Regions from separate parts of the Kitasatospora saccharophila genome, predicted to be linked through region 1. Evidence: riboswitches for the same ligand, from Rfam matches in the RefSeq annotation. Region 1 holds a riboswitch; each other region holds the start of a gene.
The links. A riboswitch is a leader RNA that binds a small molecule or an ion and turns the genes downstream of it on or off. The one in region 1 is predicted to bind cyclic di-AMP.

Region 1 (3,819 bases):
CCCAGGTTCCCGCCCGCGGGCGGCGGCACCAGGTACGCGGCCCTGGCCTCGACCACCCGGTCGCCGGTGCGCAGCACCTCCACGGGCGGACGGGCGGCGCGGGCGGCACGGGCGAGGGGGTGTGCCATGAGCGAACTCCCTTGGACGGGGGTGGGGGTCCGCCCAGGGTATGTACTCGCCAGTAAACTTACTAGACGGTAAGTTACTTGACAGTTGCGGCACTTGCGCCACCAGGGGAGCGCCGTCAGGGGCAGGGCTCTCGTCGGGGCGTCAGCCCTCTTCGGGGGTGGGGGGCTTGGGGAGGAGGCGTTCGCCGTCGCGGGTGCCGCCGGTGCGGGCGATGGTGCGGCGGTCGGTGGAGAGGTAGTCGCGCAGGACCAGTTCCACCGCGTCCTGGGGGGAGGTGGTGCCGGCCCGCATCATCACTTCCAGGGCCAGGTCCGCGTCCAGCGTGATCGTCACCTTCGCCATGCCGCCGCTCCCGGTCGTCGAGCCTTCTCTCAGGGCGAGGATAGGCCGCTGCCCCCGGGGCCGACCAGGGTCCCCGGGGGCAGCGGCGGTTCACCGCTCGCGGATCAGACGCGGCCCGCGAAGTCGGGGGCCCAGTCGGCGATGGTCTCGGTGCGGACGCCGGAGCGCGGGTTCGCGGCCTCGACGTACTTGCCGTCGCCGATGTACAGCGCGACGTGGTAGACGCCCGAGTTGGCGCCGTTGTTGGACCAGAACAGCAGGTCGCCCGGCTGCAGGCTGTCCAGCGAGACGCGGGTCGAGTAGTCCGCCTGGTCGGCGGCGACGCGCGGCAGGCTGATGCCGGCCTGGCGGAACGCGGCCTGGGTCAGGCCCGAGCAGTCCCAGCCGCCGTTGCCGGTGCCGCCGTAGACGTACGCCTGGCCGAGCTTGGACAGCGCGAAGTCGATCGCCGCGGCCTTGGAGCCGGTCGCCTTGGTGGCGGTGGTCGCGGTGGTGGCGGTCGTGGTGGTGGTCGCGGTCTTCGCCGTGGTGGTGGCGGTGCTCGCGGTGCCGGTCGAGGACTTGGTGGTGGAGGACTTGGTGGTGGAGGACTTGGCGGTGGAGCCGCCGTTCTTCCAGGACGAGCCCTTGTACGAGGAGGAGGACTTGGTGGCCGGCGCGGACTGCTGCGCGGTGCTGCTGCCGCCGCCCAGCGAGAGCTGCTGACCCGGGTAGATCACGTCCGGGCCCTCGGTGAGGACCGAGCGGTTCAGGTCGTACAGCTTCTGCCAGCCGCCGTCCACGTGCTGGCTCTGCGCGATGGCGGACAGCCAGTCGCCCGCCACGACGGTGTAGCTGCCGGCCGACTGGGTGTCGGTGGCGGCCGGGGCGCTCTGCTGGGTCTGGGTCTGGGCCTGCGACTTGCCCTGCGACCAGGAGTGCTGGGACTGGCCCTTGCTGCTGCCGCTGGACTGCGACTGCGACTGCGACTGCGACTGCGAGGAGCTGCTGCTGTCCGAGCCGGTGGTGGTGGCGGTGGACGAGGACGAGGAGCCGGAGGTGTCGACCTGGGGGGCGGCGCCGCCCTTGGTCAGACCGGCCTGGACGGAGCAGACCGGCCAGGCGCCGGGGCCCTGGACGGCCAGCACCTTCTCGGCGACGGCGATCTGCTGGTCCTTGGTGGCCAGGTCGGCGCGCGAGGCGTACGCGGTGCCGCCGAACTCGGCCCAGGTGGAGGAGGTGAACTGCAGGCCACCGTAGAAGCCGTTGCCGGTGTTGATGGACCAGTTGCCGCTGGACTCGCACTGCGCGACCTTGTCCCAGGTCGCCACGGTGGCGGCGGAGGCGGTGCCGGTGGTCAGGCAGGGGATGGTGAGGCCGATGCCGACGACGCCGGTGGTGGCGATCAGTCGACGGGCTCGCTTGGCGCTGATGGGCAGCATGAAGAAGCGTTCCTCTCCCACGCCTGCGAGGTGAGCTGTCGGATTCGGGCTGGAGTTGCCCGGCCGCGCGCACCGCGTGGTGCGCCCGGCTTCACCCCAAGCCCCGTACGGCCTCTCGGCCGCCCGGGGCGACTTACCTGGTTCCCCCGCCCCTGCCGTGGTGCGTTGATGCATGAGCCGGCCCACCCGGCGGCAGGACTCGGCGTTCCGGGTGAACTGGGTTCGTGTGTCCACGAACGTGGGCAGGAGATTAAGCGGAATTAAGGATGATTCGCAAATGCCTGTGACCGCCGTCACGGTGTGCGAAATTCGCGACCAAGGAGCATTCGGCGAACTCCCGCACCGCTGACCGGGCCTGGCCGCGCGTCAGGCGATAGCTGATCTTGTGCCCGTTTTGGGCGTTATGCTGATCGGTGAGTGAATATTCGGCATATGTGATGGTTTCTCGAGAGGCATTTGTGCCCGATTTCTGATTCGTCCGGTGCGCCGGGGCCCGCGGCGGGGCCGTGGCCGAATGGTCGAACTGATGACTGACGGTACGTCAGGATGCTTAAGCGAAACGGAAGTCGCCGCTTTTCGGTGGCCGTTCTGCCTATGCTGCCCCCGACGACGCGGGGTCGCGGGCCCCGGAAGGGCGGCCGAGGTGGAACAGCAGCGGAACGGCGAGCAGCCGCCGGCGCGGCACCGGCGGCCGCTGGTCGGGCGGCGCAGGATGCTGACCTGGCTGGCGGTCGGGACGGTGACGGCGCTCGGCGGGGGAGTGGTCCTGCGGCAGTCCCTGGCGGGGGCCGACGAGCCCGCCGCGCGGCCCGCCCCGGGCGGCGGCAGCGGCAGCCCGGCGGGCCACCGGCACGGCACCGGCGCCCCGCCGCCCGCGTCCGGGAGCCCGCGACCGTCCGCGCCGCCCCCGCCACCCCCGCCGGTCGACCAGGGCGGCCGCAAGTGGTCGGACGCCGGGGGCTGGGGCGGACGGCTGCCCGGGCCCGGCAGCGCGGTGCGGATCACCGACCGGGTGGTGCTGGACGCCGACGCGAAGGTCGGCTCGCTGCTGGTGGAACCGACCGGCTCGCTGGTGTTCGCCGCGGACCGGTCGCTGACCCTGGCCAGCAGCGGCAACGTCGAGGTGCGCGGCACCCTGGCGCTCGCCCCCGACGGCGCGCACACCCACGTCCTGCGCTTCCCCGAGGTCGACGAGCGCCGCTTCGCCGGCGGCGGCATGACGGTCGTCGACACCGACACCGGCCTGTGGGTCACCGGCCAGGGCTACCTGCGGCTGGACGGCGCCCCCCGCACCGCCTGGACCCGCGCCGCCACCGCGCTGAAGCCCGGCGACAGCACGATCAAGCTGGCCGCCGCCCCCACCGGCTGGCAGCCCGGCGACGAACTGGCCGTCACCCCCACCGCGCCGCCCGACACCGACGACTTCTCCACCTCGTACGACCTGGTGACCGTCGAGCGGGTCGACGGCGCCACCGTCACGCTGACCGGCCCGCTGAAGAACGCCCACCCCCGGGTGGCGCTCGGCGGCGGCGCGACCTTCGGCGCCGAGGTGCTCAACCTCAGCCGCAACGTCCGGATCGAGGGCACCGAGAACGGCCGGGCGCACGTCCACCTCACCTCCAGCCGGCCCGCCGACGTCCGGCACGCCGCGCTGCGCTGGCTCGGGCCGCGGGCGAACGGGAAGGACAGCTGGAACGGCAAGCCGGTCACCGAGCCGGTGCTCGGCCGGTACGGGCTGCACTTCCACATGCTGCTGGACACCTCGCGCGGCACCGTGGTCGAGGGCGTGGTGGTCCGCGACACCGGCAGCCACGCCTTCGTGCCGCACGCCAGCCACGGCATCACCTTCCGCGGCTGCATCTCCCACGACACCTGGGAGGACGCGTACTGGTGGGACGGCCCGATCGACACCCGCACCCCGCAGGGC
Region 2 (3,819 bases), on a different contig from region 1:
CGCGCTGTCCGACCGGATCGGGCGGGCCGGCGGCACCGCCCTGGCGATCGCCGCGGACGTCACCGACCCGGTCTCGGTGCGGGCCGCCGCCGACCGGGTCGCCGCCGAACTGGGCGGCGCGGACCTGCTGTTCAACAACGCGGGGGTGATGCTCCCGGCGCCGGTCGAGGAGCTGGCCGTGGAGCAGTGGCAGCACCAGATCGACCTGAACGTGTCCGGCCTGATGAACGTCATCGGCGCGTTCACCCCGCAGCTGGTCGCGGCCGCGGCCGAGCGCGGGGTCGCCGACCTGGTCAACACCTCGTCGATCGCGGCGCGGAACCTCTTCCCGACCTTCGCCGTCTACTCCGCGACCAAGGCGTACGTCACCCACCTCTCGCTGCACCTGCGGGCCGAGCTGGGCGCCAAGCGGGTCCGGGTCTCGGCGATCGAGCCCGGCATCGTCGACACCGAGCTCCAGTCGCACGTCACCGACCGGGGCGCGCTCGCCTGGCTGGACGGTTCCAAGGAGGCGATGGAGTGGCTCACCCCCGGCGACATCGCCAGGACGGTCGGCTTCCTGGCCGCCCTGCCGCCGCGGGTCAACCTCCAGCAGGTCACCGTGATGCCGACCGGCCAGGCGAGCTGAGGGCGCGACGGTCGTGCCGGGGCGTCGGCCGCGGTCCCGGGGTCAGCGGCCCCGGCGGTCGCGGCCGCCGGTCACGGCTGGAGGCCGAGGTGGCGGAGCCAGGGCAGCGGGTCGACCGGGGAGCCGTCGGCGAGGCGGACCTCCAGGTGGAGGTGCGGGGTGGTGGCGCTGCCGGTGGAGCCGACGGTGCCGAGGAGGGTGCCGGGCGCGGCCTCGCCGGGGGCGGCGGTGATCCGGGCGAGGTGGCAGTACCAGAGCTCGGTGCCGTCGGGGAGGGTCTGGACGACGCGGTAGCCGTAGGTGCCGGACCAGCCCGCGGCGGTGACGGTGCCGGCGGCGACGGCCGTGACGGGGGTGCCGGTGCGGGCGGCGAAGTCCAGCCCGTTGTGCAGGTGCGCCCAGTGCAGGCCGGCCTGCGAGAACCCGTCGCCCAGCCGGTAGCCGGTGAGCGGGAGGGCGGGTGCGGAGCGGTCGGTGCCGGGTGCGGCGGCCGTCGTGGTCGCCTCGGCCCGCCGGTCGGCACGCTTGGCCTCGGCCTCCTGGGCGGCGGCCAGCCGGGCGGACTCCTCGGCGTCGGTGCGCTGCCCGTCGGCCTGCTGCAGGATGCGGGCGGCGAGGGCGAGTCCGGGGTCGGCGGCGAGCAGGTCGTCGGAGACCTCGTCGGCGGCGGTGACCGGGGCCGGGGCGGGCGCGGGGGCGGCCTGGGCGGGAGCGGCGGCGAGACCGGTGGCGCCGAGCGCGGCGGTCATCGCGGTGACGCCCAGCAGGGGCGCGCCGGTGCGGGCCTGGCGGGGGAGCCGGTGCCGGACGGGCTCGGCCTCGACCGGGTGGTCGAGCAGCTGGGTGCCGGTGCTCTCGGTGTAGGTCGACGCCACGGGGGCGCGCTCCTTCCTTCCCTGCCGCCGACCGGGTTAGCTGACGGGTTCGGAGGTGGAAGGTCTCCTACGGTCGGGCCCAGGGCCGTCCCGATTCACCCCGGTGGAACGTGGTTCCCCGGCTCCTGGACCTGCCGCGGGGCAGGACCGGATGGATTAGGCGTGGCGCACGGTGCCGCATGGTTACGGCGTTGCCGACCGCGCTGCGTTATCAAACGTTAATCCTATGGACCCCATGATTCCAAGCGCCTTCCTGGGTGCAGTGAAAGTTTCCTGACGCCCTATGGGCGATTTGTGACGGTTCGTCGATGCACCCGGATCCGGCCATGACGGACCGTGACGGAGCAGTTGAGTATCCGTACTCACGACCTGCCCGCGCCCCGGCGGGACCCTGGCCCCATGACCGCTCCCGTACCCCGCCGCACCACGTCCGCCTACTACCTGCAGGCCGTCGCGTCCTTCGCGTTCGCGACCGCCGCCCTGGCCCTGGGGGTCGCCTACCTCCCGGTCAGCGCGTGGATGCGCGCCTTCCTCGCCGTCGGCCTGCTCTACCAGGTCACCTCCGCGTTCACGCTGGCCAAGGTGATCCGGGACCGCCAGGAGGAGGGCGCGATCACCAGCCGGGTCGACCAGGCCCGGCTGGAGAAGCTGCTCTCCGAGCACGACCCGTTCCGGGCCGACGGGATCTGAGCCGGACAGGGTCCGGGACGGACGGGGCCCGGGACGGACGGGATCCGGGGCGCGCCCGCCGACGGGCGCACCCGCCGGGCTTGACGGCTAAGGCTATTAGCCTTAGCTTTATGGCTATCGGCAGGAGCCGGGCACCGAGCCCGGAGCGCCGGACGACGCCCGCCCAGGAGGCCCGCGATGAACAGCACCCTCGGCACCACCACCCGGTACCTCGACGTCCCCGGCGGCCGGATCGCCTTCGACGACGCCGCCGGCCCCGGCACCCCGGTCGTCCTGCTGCCCGGCATGCTCGACCGGCGGGCCGTCTACCGCTTCCTCGCCCCGCTGCTGGGGGCCGCCGGGCACCGGGTGGTCACCATGGACCTGCGCGGCATGGGCGAGTCCTCCACCGGTTTCACCGACCACACCCCGGCGGCGATCGCGGACGACCTGGTGGCCCTGCTGGAGCACCTGGACCTGCGCGGCGCCGTCCTGGTGGGCAGCTCGTACACCGGCGCCACCGTGGTGCGGGCCGCGGCGCTCGCCCCCGAGCGGACCGGCGGGGTGGTGCTGGTCGACGCCTTCATCGAGAACCTGCCGCTGAACGCCTTCCAGAAGGCGCTGTTCGGCCTGGCCGCCCCGCTGGTCAGCGCCTTCCCGGGCCTGTGGGGCTCGATGCAGAAGTTCTACTACCCGGCCGCCGCCCGGCCCGCCGACTTCGAGGAGTACCGGGCCGGCCTGGCCGCGATGCTCCGCGAGCCGGCCCGCAAGGCGGCGCTGCGCGGCTACCTGAAGGGCGACTCGGCGCCGGTCGGCTGGTGCGCGGCGGTCGACGTGCCCGCGCTGGTGCTGATGGGCGAGCGGGATCCCGACTTCCCGGACCCGGAGCTGGTCGCCGACCGGCAGGCCGCCGCGCTGCGCGGCCGCAAGGTGATGATCGCCGGCGCCGGCCACTACCCGATGGCCGGCCGCCCGCAGGCCGTCGCCGACGCCCTGCTGCCCTTCCTCGCCGAGCTCGACGGCCCGGCCGGACCGACCGACGAGAACGGGACCGCCCGCTGATGCCCCGCGCCGGACTCTCCACCGCCGCCGTGGTGGACCACGCCCTGGAACTGATCGACGAGCGCGGCGCCGAGGCGCTGACCCTGGCCGCGGTCGCCGCCAGGGCCGGGGTGGCCACCCCGTCGCTGTACAAGCACGTGGCCGGCGGCCTGCCCGAACTGCGCCGCCTGGTCGCCGTCCGCACCACCGGGGAGCTGGCCGACCACCTGGCCGCCGCCGTCCTCGGGCACTCCCGGGACGGCGCGGTCCGCGCCCTGCTGGCCGCCTACGCCGGGTACGCCCTGGCGCACCCGCGGCGGTACGCGGCGCTGCCGCAGGTGCCGGACCCGGATCCGGGCCCGGAGCTGGTCGAGGCCGCCGAGCGGCTGGTGGGGGTGCTGTTCGCGGTGCTGCGCGGCTACGGGCTGGAGGGCTCGGAGGCGGTGCACGCGGTGCGGACGCTGCGGGCGGCGGCCCACGGGTACGCCTCGTTGACCACGGCGGGGGCGTTCCAGCTCGCCGAGGGCACCGACGTCACGCTGGAGCGGCTGACCGGGGTGCTGGTCGAGGGGCTGGCCAACTGGCCCGGCGGCGAAGGCCCGTGAC
Region 3 (3,819 bases), on a different contig from region 1:
GCGGGAGCTGCTGCCGGCCCTAGCCGGCCAGCGGGACGTCGGCGACCGGGCGGCGCTGGGTCGGGACGACCTCGCCGATGGCCTCGCCGACCAGGGCGAGGACCTCGGCCAGCGGGTCGAGGTGGCCGGGCAGGTCGGCGAGCTGGACGATCCGCTCGCCGTCCGGGCCGGCGACCGCGAACAGGTCGATCGGGCCGAGGTGCTTGACGGCGGTGTCGACCAGCGCGGCGATGTCCGCCGGGTGGTGGATGTCGCCGGAGACGCCGACCACCGGGCAGCCGGGGCGGTCGAGTTCGGCGGCCAGGTCCTCGGCGATGCCGGGGCGCAGGTCGGCGATGAGCAGGCCGGCGGCGCCGGCGGCGGAGAACCGGCGGGCCAGGTCGGCCCCCGAACCCCCGTCGAGCACCGCGATGACCACCACTGCCCCGGCTACTCGCATGGCCTGCTCCCCTTTCAGAGCGCGCACCCGTGGCCGACCCGCACGCCGCCCACGGTGGTTATCGGAGGATCGTAGGCTCGCCCCGACGCTCCGCAACAGGGATTACCCACCAGGTGACCAGACTCACGCACCGGCGCTTCCCGATACGGTCAAGACATGCCAGACCAGCCCCACGCACCCCAGCCGCCACTGTTCACCTGGGAGTTCGCCGCCGACCCCTACCCGGCGTACGCCTGGCTGCGGGAGCACGCGCCGGTGCACCGCACCACCCTGCCGAGCGGGGTCGACGCCTGGCTGGTCACCCGCTACGCGGACGCCCGGCAGGCGCTCGCGGACGCCCGGCTGTCCAAGAACCCGGCGCACCACAGCGAGCAGGCCCACCGCAGCGGCCGGGTCGGCATCCCCGGCGAGCGGCAGGCCGACCTGATGACCCACCTGCTGAACATCGACCCGCCGGACCACACCCGGCTGCGCCGGCTGGTCTCCAAGGCGTTCACCCCGCGCCGGGTGGCCGAGTTCGAACCGCGGGTGCGGGAGATCACCGACCGGCTGATCGACTCCTTCGCCGGCCGCGGCGAGGCCGACCTGATCCACGAGTTCGCCTTCCCGCTCCCCATCTACGCGATCTGCGACCTGCTCGGCGTCCCGGCCGAGGACCAGGACGACCTGCGCGACTGGGCCGGGATGATGATCCGACACGTGGGCGGTAAGAGGGGAGGGGTCGGCCGGGCCGTCAAGCAGATCCGCGGCTACCTGGCCGACCTGATCCACCGCAAGCGCGCCGACCTCGGCGACGACCTGATCTCCGGCCTGATCCGGGCCAGCGACCACGGCGAGCACCTGAGCGAGAACGAGGCCGCGGCGATGGCCTTCATCTTGCTTTTCGCCGGGTTCGAGACCACCATCAACCTCATCGGCAATGGCATGTACGCGCTGCTGCGCAGCCCGGACCAGCGCACCCTGCTCCAGGAGTCGCTGGGGCGCGGCGAGTCCGGCCTGCTGGAGACCGGCGTCGAGGAACTGCTGCGCTACGACGGCCCGGTGGAGCTGGCCACCTGGCGGTTCGCCACCGCGCCGCTGGCCATCGGCGGGGTGGAGATCCCGGTCGGCGACCCGGTGCTGGTGGTGCTGGCCGCGGCGGACCGCGACCCGGCCCGGTTCTCCGCCGAGAACACCCTCGACCTGGCCCGCTCGGACAACCCGCACCTGGGTTTCGGTCACGGCATCCACTACTGCATCGGCGCCCCGCTGGCCCGGCTTGAGGGGCAGCGCGCGATCGGCAGCCTACTGACCAGGCTTCCGGACGTTCGGTTGGCGGCCGATCCGGCCGAGCTGCGCTGGCGGGGCGGGCTGATCATGCGCGGTCTGCGCGACCTCCCGGTCTCCTTCACGCCCCGCTGACGCCGTTTCAGCACCCGCGACACGCCGCCGCGCAGGGCCGACGACACGCCGGGGCGGGGGCGCGCGTCGCACGCCTGCTCGGAATCAATCCGGACATACCGGGATCGTTCGTGTACGTGACACGAAGATCCGTGATTTCGGCGTGATCATGGTGATATGAGCTTGTGATTGCTCGTCAGCTTTGCCTACTCTCCGACATGCCCGCAGCTGCGGGCCCCGATCGCGGCACGCCGAGTCCTGTCCGCCGCGTCCTCGGGCCACCTACCAGGTACCGGACAGGAGCGGGGGAACCAGTGTGAACGCCGTGGTCCCAACGGCTTGGGGTGAAGCCGCCGAGCAACGGGCGCAACCGCGTCCGGAGCGTCCGGCGGCCGGGCCAGCCTCCCGGTCCGAACCCGACAGCTCACCTCGCAGGCGTGCGGAGAGGAAGTCCCGTGCTGTTCTCCAACGCTGCTCGTCACCGCCGTAGTACCAAGGCCGAGAAGGTCATCGCCGCCGCCGGCGTGGCCTCGGTCGGCCTGGCCCTGCCACTGCTCGCCGCCACCGGAGCGGCAGCCGCCCCCGTCGACACCTGGGACCGCGTGGCCCAGTGCGAGAGCGGCGGCAACTGGAACATCAACACCGGCAACGGTTTCTACGGCGGCCTGCAGTTCACCTCCTCCACCTGGCGCGCCTTCGGCGGCGGCCAGTACGCGGCCCGCGCCGACCAGGCCAGCCGCGCCCAGCAGATCGCGGTGGCCGAGCGGGTGCTCGCCGCCCAGGGCCCCGGCGCCTGGCCGGTCTGCTCCAAGCGGGCCGGCCTCGCCAAGGGCGGCGCGCCCGCCGACACCTCCGAGGACACCGCCTCGCGCTCCCAGGAGCGCCCGACCGCGCCCCAGCAGCCGAAGAGCTCGCCGTCGAAGAAGCCGGCCGAGCCCGCTGCCAAGCCCCAGGCCCCCGCCGCCGAACCCCAGGCCGCCCCGCAGAACAGCGCCCCGCAGGCCGCGCCCGCCGGCGGCTACACCGTCCAGGACGGCGACACGCTCTCCGGCATCGCCGCCGCGCGGAACGTGTCCGGCGGCTGGGAGCGGATCTACCAGGCCAACCACGAGCTGATCGGCGCCGACCCCGACCTGATCCTGCCCGGCCAGGTGCTCTCCCTCTGAGCCCGGCCCGGCACCGGTCCCGGCAGGTGGGACGCCCCGGCCCGGCGGCCTGACGAGGCCCCGCCGCAGCCCTGACGAGGGCCGCGTCCCCTGACCGTCCGTCCGCTCCCGGCGCGTGCGCAGCAGTTCGCGCCGCCGGGAGCGGCGGAGCGGGCGTCAAACAGGTGAACTACCGACGAGTAGCCGGGCCACACCGTGAGACGGGGCCCGGCCGGGCGTGGCCGCACGGCGCTGTGCGGCTAGGCTCTGGTCGTAACGACCACACATCCGCTTCCGCTAGGAGATGCACTCGTGCCGTCCATTGATGTCGTCGTAGCCCGTGAGATCCTCGACTCCCGCGGCAACCCCACGGTCGAGGTCGAGGTCGGTCTCGACGACGGCAGCACCGGTCGCGCGGCCGTCCCGTCGGGTGCCTCCACCGGTGCCTTCGAGGCCCTGGAGCTCCGTGACGGCGACAAGAGCCGCTACTTCGGCAAGGGCGTCGAGAAGGCCGTCCTCGCCGTGATCGAGCAGATCGGCCCCGAGCTGGTCGGCTACGACGCCACCGAGCAGCGCCTCATCGACCAGGCCATGCTCGACCTGGACGCCACCCCGGACAAGTCCTCGCTCGGCGCCAACGCCATCCTGGGCGTCTCCCTCGCCGTGGCGCACGCCGCCTCCGAGGCCAGCGACCTGCCGCTGTTCCGCTACCTGGGCGGCCCGAACGCCCACGTGCTGCCCGTCCCGATGATGAACATCCTCAACGGCGGCTCGCACGCGGACTCCAACGTCGACATCCAGGAGTTCATGATCGCCCCGATCGGCGCGGAGTCCTTCTCCGAGGCCGTCCGCTGG
Region 4 (3,819 bases), on a different contig from region 1:
CCGGGGGCCGGCGGCAGGTCGGTGACCAGGGGTTCGTCGACGAGGCTCAGACCCGCACCACCGTGTTGACCGGCATCGCGTTCACGCTCTCGTACCGGACCCGGGCGCCGGGGTAGGGCGCGTGCACGACGACGCCCCCGCCGGCGTACATGCCGACGTGGTGCCTGTCGCTGTAGAAGATCACCAGGTCTCCGGGCCGGGCTTCGGCGAGGCTCACCCGCCGGCCGGCCGAAGCCTGCGCCTGCGAGGTCCGCGGCAGGGTCACTCCGGCCTGCCGCCACGACCAGTACATCAGACCGGAGCAGTCGAAGGTGCCCGGCCCGGTGGATCCGTAGACGTACGGGGAGCCGATCTTGGAGAGCGCGGCGGCCAGCGCGGTGGCGGCGCGGTCCGAGGAGGGCGGCTGGTCGCCGAGGTCGATCCGGTCGGTGCCGCGGGTGGCGCGCCGCCGGGCCTCGTGGGCGTCGTCGGCGGCCATCCTGGCCCGCTCGGCGGGGGCGAGGCCGTTCAGCAGCTGCTGGGCCCTGGCCAGCCGCTGCCGGACGTCCTCCTTGGCGGCGGACAGCTGCCGCCGGGCCTGCTCCAGCTCGGCGAGCTTGGCGCCGGCCTCGTGCCGCCGCTCCTCCAGCCGGCGCTGCCGCTCGGCGAGCTCGCGCAGGCTCTCGGCCTGCCGGGAGGTGGCCTGTTCGAGCGAGCGGGCGCCGGTCAGGTAGCCGGAGGGGTCCTGGTCGAGCATCAGCCGGACGGTGGGGTCCACGCCCTGGGACCGGTACTGGTCGGCGGCGACGGCGGCCAGGTCGCCGCGCATCCGGTTCAGCTCCTCCTGCCCGGCGGCGACCTGGTCCTGCAGGCTGCCGGCCTCGGCCTGGAGCCGCTGCTGCCGCTCCTGGGCGGCGTTGTACTTCTCGGACGCCTGCTCGGCCTCCTCGTAGAGCTGGTCGACCTGGGTCTTGACCTCGCCGCGGCTCACCGGCTCGGCCGGGCTGAGCGGGGCGGCGGCGGCCCCTCCGACGGTCAGCCCGAGCGCGCCGGTGGCGGCGGCGGTGAGCGCCAGGGCGCGGGCCAGGCGCTGGACGCCGGGCAGCGGGGTGCGACGGTGCACGGACACGTGCGACGGCTCCGTTCTGCGGCCGGCCTCCGCCGCCGTCCGCCGTCGGACGGCCGTCCTCGCGGGGGCCCGGGGGCAGAGGTTAGCGAGTCGGATCGATCCAGTCCAAACCCCGACAGGAACGAATATTTGACCGCGAATCGGACGCCAGGACGAGAACGGCCCGGCACCCCCTGCGGGGTACCGGGCCGGAGGCCGTGCCGGACCGTCAGATCCGGACGATCCGGTTGATCGGCATGACCGTCGCCGACTCGTAGCGGACCTGCGCGCCGGTGTGCGGGGCGTGGACGATCTGCCCGTTGCCGACGTACATGCCGACGTGGTGCTGGTCGCCGTAGTAGATGATCAGGTCGCCCGGGCGGGCGTTGGCGATGTCGGTGCCCAGGTTGGTCCCGGCCCCGGCCTGCGCCTGCGAGGTGCGCGGGATCGACACGCCGGCCTGCTTGTAGGCCCACTGCATCAGGCCGGAGCAGTCGAAGGTGCTCGGACCGGCCGCGCCGTAGGAGTACCAGCTGCCGAGCTTGGAGACCGCCGCGCCGACCGCGTTGCCCGAGAAGCTGGAGGACGCCGGGGCGTTCAGCTCCACCCGGACGGTGTCGCGGGAGGCGCGCTGCGCGGCGTCGGCCTTCGCCTTGGCGTCCGCGGCGGCCTTCGCCTCGGCGGCGGCGAGCTGGTCGCGCTCCTGCTGGGTCAGCGTGTTGAGCAGCTCCTGGGCCTTGGCCAGCTTCGCCTTGACGTCGTCCTTGTCGGCCTGCAGGGCCTTGGTGGTGGTGTCCAGCTCGGCGAGCTTGGACTCGGCCTCCTTGCGCTGGGCGTCGAGCTTGGCCTGCTCGGACTTGAAGGTCTTGAGCAGGTCCGCCTGGGTGGAGCCGACCGCGTTCAGCGTGCCGGCCTCCCCGAGGAACGAGTCCGGGCTGCTGGAGAGCATCAGCTGCATGGTCTGCGGCATGCTGCCGCTGCGGTACTGCTCGGCGGCGATGCCCGCCAGGCCCTCCTGCGCGGTGGTCACCTGCTCCTGCTGCCGGGCGAGCTGGTCCTGGAGCTGGCCGACCTGCTTCTGCAGCTCCTGCTGCTTCTCGACGGAGGCGTTGAGCGCCTCCGTCTTGACCTCGGCCTGCTCGTTGAGCTGGTCGACCTGCTGCTTGACCTGGTCCTTGGTGGGCGCGGGGTCGGCGTGCGCGCCGCCCTGGGCGGACAGCGCCACGGCAGCGGCGGCGGTGGCAGTGAGAATCGAGACCCGGGCACGGCCGACGGGCTTGGGACGGCGATGGGACGCCACGAAGGCGGACTCCTTCTTCCTCACACCGCCTACCGGGTGAGCTGACGGGTTCGGGCCGGAAGAGATGTGCCCTACGACGCCTCACCGACCGCACGCGGCCGTCCCGGCGCCGATTCACCCCGGGGGAACGTGGTTCCCCGGCTCCGTTAGACAGCACCCCCGCAGGGGTATCCCCGTCGGCAGACCCGGTGTTGACGGTCTGCCCGCTGCGTCACGGACTCGGCGGCGACCCCCGCCGCCGCCCCCCTTGGGCGATCGACTCTGCGGTGGTCGAAGCACGACCCTAGTAACCGATCCGTGATCCGTTCAAATCCTTGTCGGAAAAAAATCTGATTCTGAATCAAATACCGCGAGGAATCTGACCGAACGTGATCGATTACTTACACAGAGCGTAATAATTCTCACGATACGGTCGGGAAATGCCTCGCCCGGACGTGTCGCGGATCACAGGGGGATCTCGACCCGTCCGGGCGTGTCACGATGCGTCAGTTGTCGCCCTATGGGGCGTTTGTCCGATTCTTCGGACCGTCAGACCCGGCGGATGGTGGAGATCGGCAGGGTGTCGACCTTCATCGTCTTCACCACGTCACCGGTGCGCGGGGCGTGCACCACCAGGCCGTTGCCGATGTACATGCCGACGTGGTGCCGGTCGCTGTAGTAGACGACCAGGTCGCCGGGCTGCGCGTTGTGCCAGTCGGTGCCCACGTTCACGCCGTAGCTGCCCTGCGACTGCGAGGTGCGCGGCAGCGAGACGCCGGCCTGCTTGTAGGCCCACACCATCAGGCCCGAGCAGTCGAAGGTGCTCGCACCGGTGGCGCCCCAGACGTACGGCGAGCCCTGCTTGCCGAGCGCGGCCGCCACCGCGGTCGCCGCGTAGCCGCTGGCCTGCGGCAGGGTGGACGGGTCGACCCGGGAGGCGCTGCGCGAGGCGGTGCCGCCGCTGCCCTGGAGGATCGCGGCCCGGTCCGCGGCGTTCAGCTTGGAGAGCAGCTTCTGCGCCTCGGCGAGCTTGCTGTTCACGTCGTTCTTGGCGTCGTTGAGCGCCTGGGTCTGGGTGTCCAGCTCGTGCAGGACGGCCGCGGCCTCCTGCTTCTGCTGGTCCAGGCGGCGCTGCTGGTCCTTGAGGGACTTGAGCGTCTCGGCCTGGGTGCTGGCGGCCTGGTCGAAGGAGGACGCCTTGGTCAGGTACTGGTCCGGGTCGGCGGAGAGCATCAGCTGCATCGACGGGTCGACACCGCCCTGCCGGTACTGGTCCCCGGCCACCGCCGCGAGCCCGGAGGCCAGCTCGGTCAACTGCTCCTGGCCGCGGGCCACCTGGTCCTGCAGGTCGCTGGCCTGCTTGCGCAGCTGGTCGGCCCGCTCCTTGGCGCCGTTGTACTTCTCGGCCGCCTGCTCCTGCTCCTCCAGCAGCTTGTCGACCTGCGCCTTGACC

Region 2: linked by a shared signal. The riboswitch ahead of ABD345_RS28920 (M23 family metallopeptidase) and the one ahead of ABD345_RS05340 (transglycosylase family protein) in region 1 are both predicted to bind cyclic di-AMP.
Region 3: linked by a shared signal. The riboswitch ahead of ABD345_RS20780 (transglycosylase family protein) and the one ahead of ABD345_RS05340 (transglycosylase family protein) in region 1 are both predicted to bind cyclic di-AMP.
Region 4: linked by a shared signal. The riboswitch ahead of ABD345_RS24345 (C40 family peptidase) and the one ahead of ABD345_RS05340 (transglycosylase family protein) in region 1 are both predicted to bind cyclic di-AMP.

Annotation. Positions count from the first base shown of each region.
Region 1 covers NZ_BAAANS010000005.1:12,993-16,811, reverse strand. Annotated here, with positions in the region: gene ABD345_RS05350 (AMP-dependent synthetase/ligase) at 1-128, opposite strand, end outside; gene ABD345_RS05345 (hypothetical protein) at 271-471, opposite strand; gene ABD345_RS05340 (transglycosylase family protein) at 576-1,892, opposite strand; cyclic di-AMP (ydaO/yuaA leader) riboswitch at 1,898-2,067, opposite strand; gene ABD345_RS05335 (hypothetical protein) at 2,536-3,819, shown strand, end outside.
Region 2 covers NZ_BAAANS010000047.1:39,426-43,244, reverse strand. Annotated here, with positions in the region: gene ABD345_RS28925 (SDR family oxidoreductase) at 1-628, shown strand, start outside; gene ABD345_RS28920 (M23 family metallopeptidase) at 700-1,503, opposite strand; cyclic di-AMP (ydaO/yuaA leader) riboswitch at 1,514-1,676, opposite strand; gene ABD345_RS28915 (YiaA/YiaB family inner membrane protein) at 1,903-2,193, shown strand; gene ABD345_RS28910 (alpha/beta fold hydrolase) at 2,371-3,234, shown strand; gene ABD345_RS28905 (TetR-like C-terminal domain-containing protein) at 3,234-3,818, shown strand.
Region 3 covers NZ_BAAANS010000027.1:103,810-107,628, reverse strand. Annotated here, with positions in the region: gene ABD345_RS20790 (SDR family NAD(P)-dependent oxidoreductase) at 20-439, opposite strand; gene ABD345_RS20785 (cytochrome P450 family protein) at 596-1,840, shown strand; cyclic di-AMP (ydaO/yuaA leader) riboswitch at 2,093-2,271, shown strand; gene ABD345_RS20780 (transglycosylase family protein) at 2,275-2,985, shown strand; gene eno (phosphopyruvate hydratase) at 3,277-3,819, shown strand, end outside.
Region 4 covers NZ_BAAANS010000035.1:46,763-50,581, forward strand. Annotated here, with positions in the region: gene ABD345_RS24340 (C40 family peptidase) at 47-1,108, opposite strand; gene ABD345_RS24345 (C40 family peptidase) at 1,317-2,387, opposite strand; cyclic di-AMP (ydaO/yuaA leader) riboswitch at 2,398-2,553, opposite strand; gene ABD345_RS24350 (C40 family peptidase) at 2,916-3,819, opposite strand, start outside.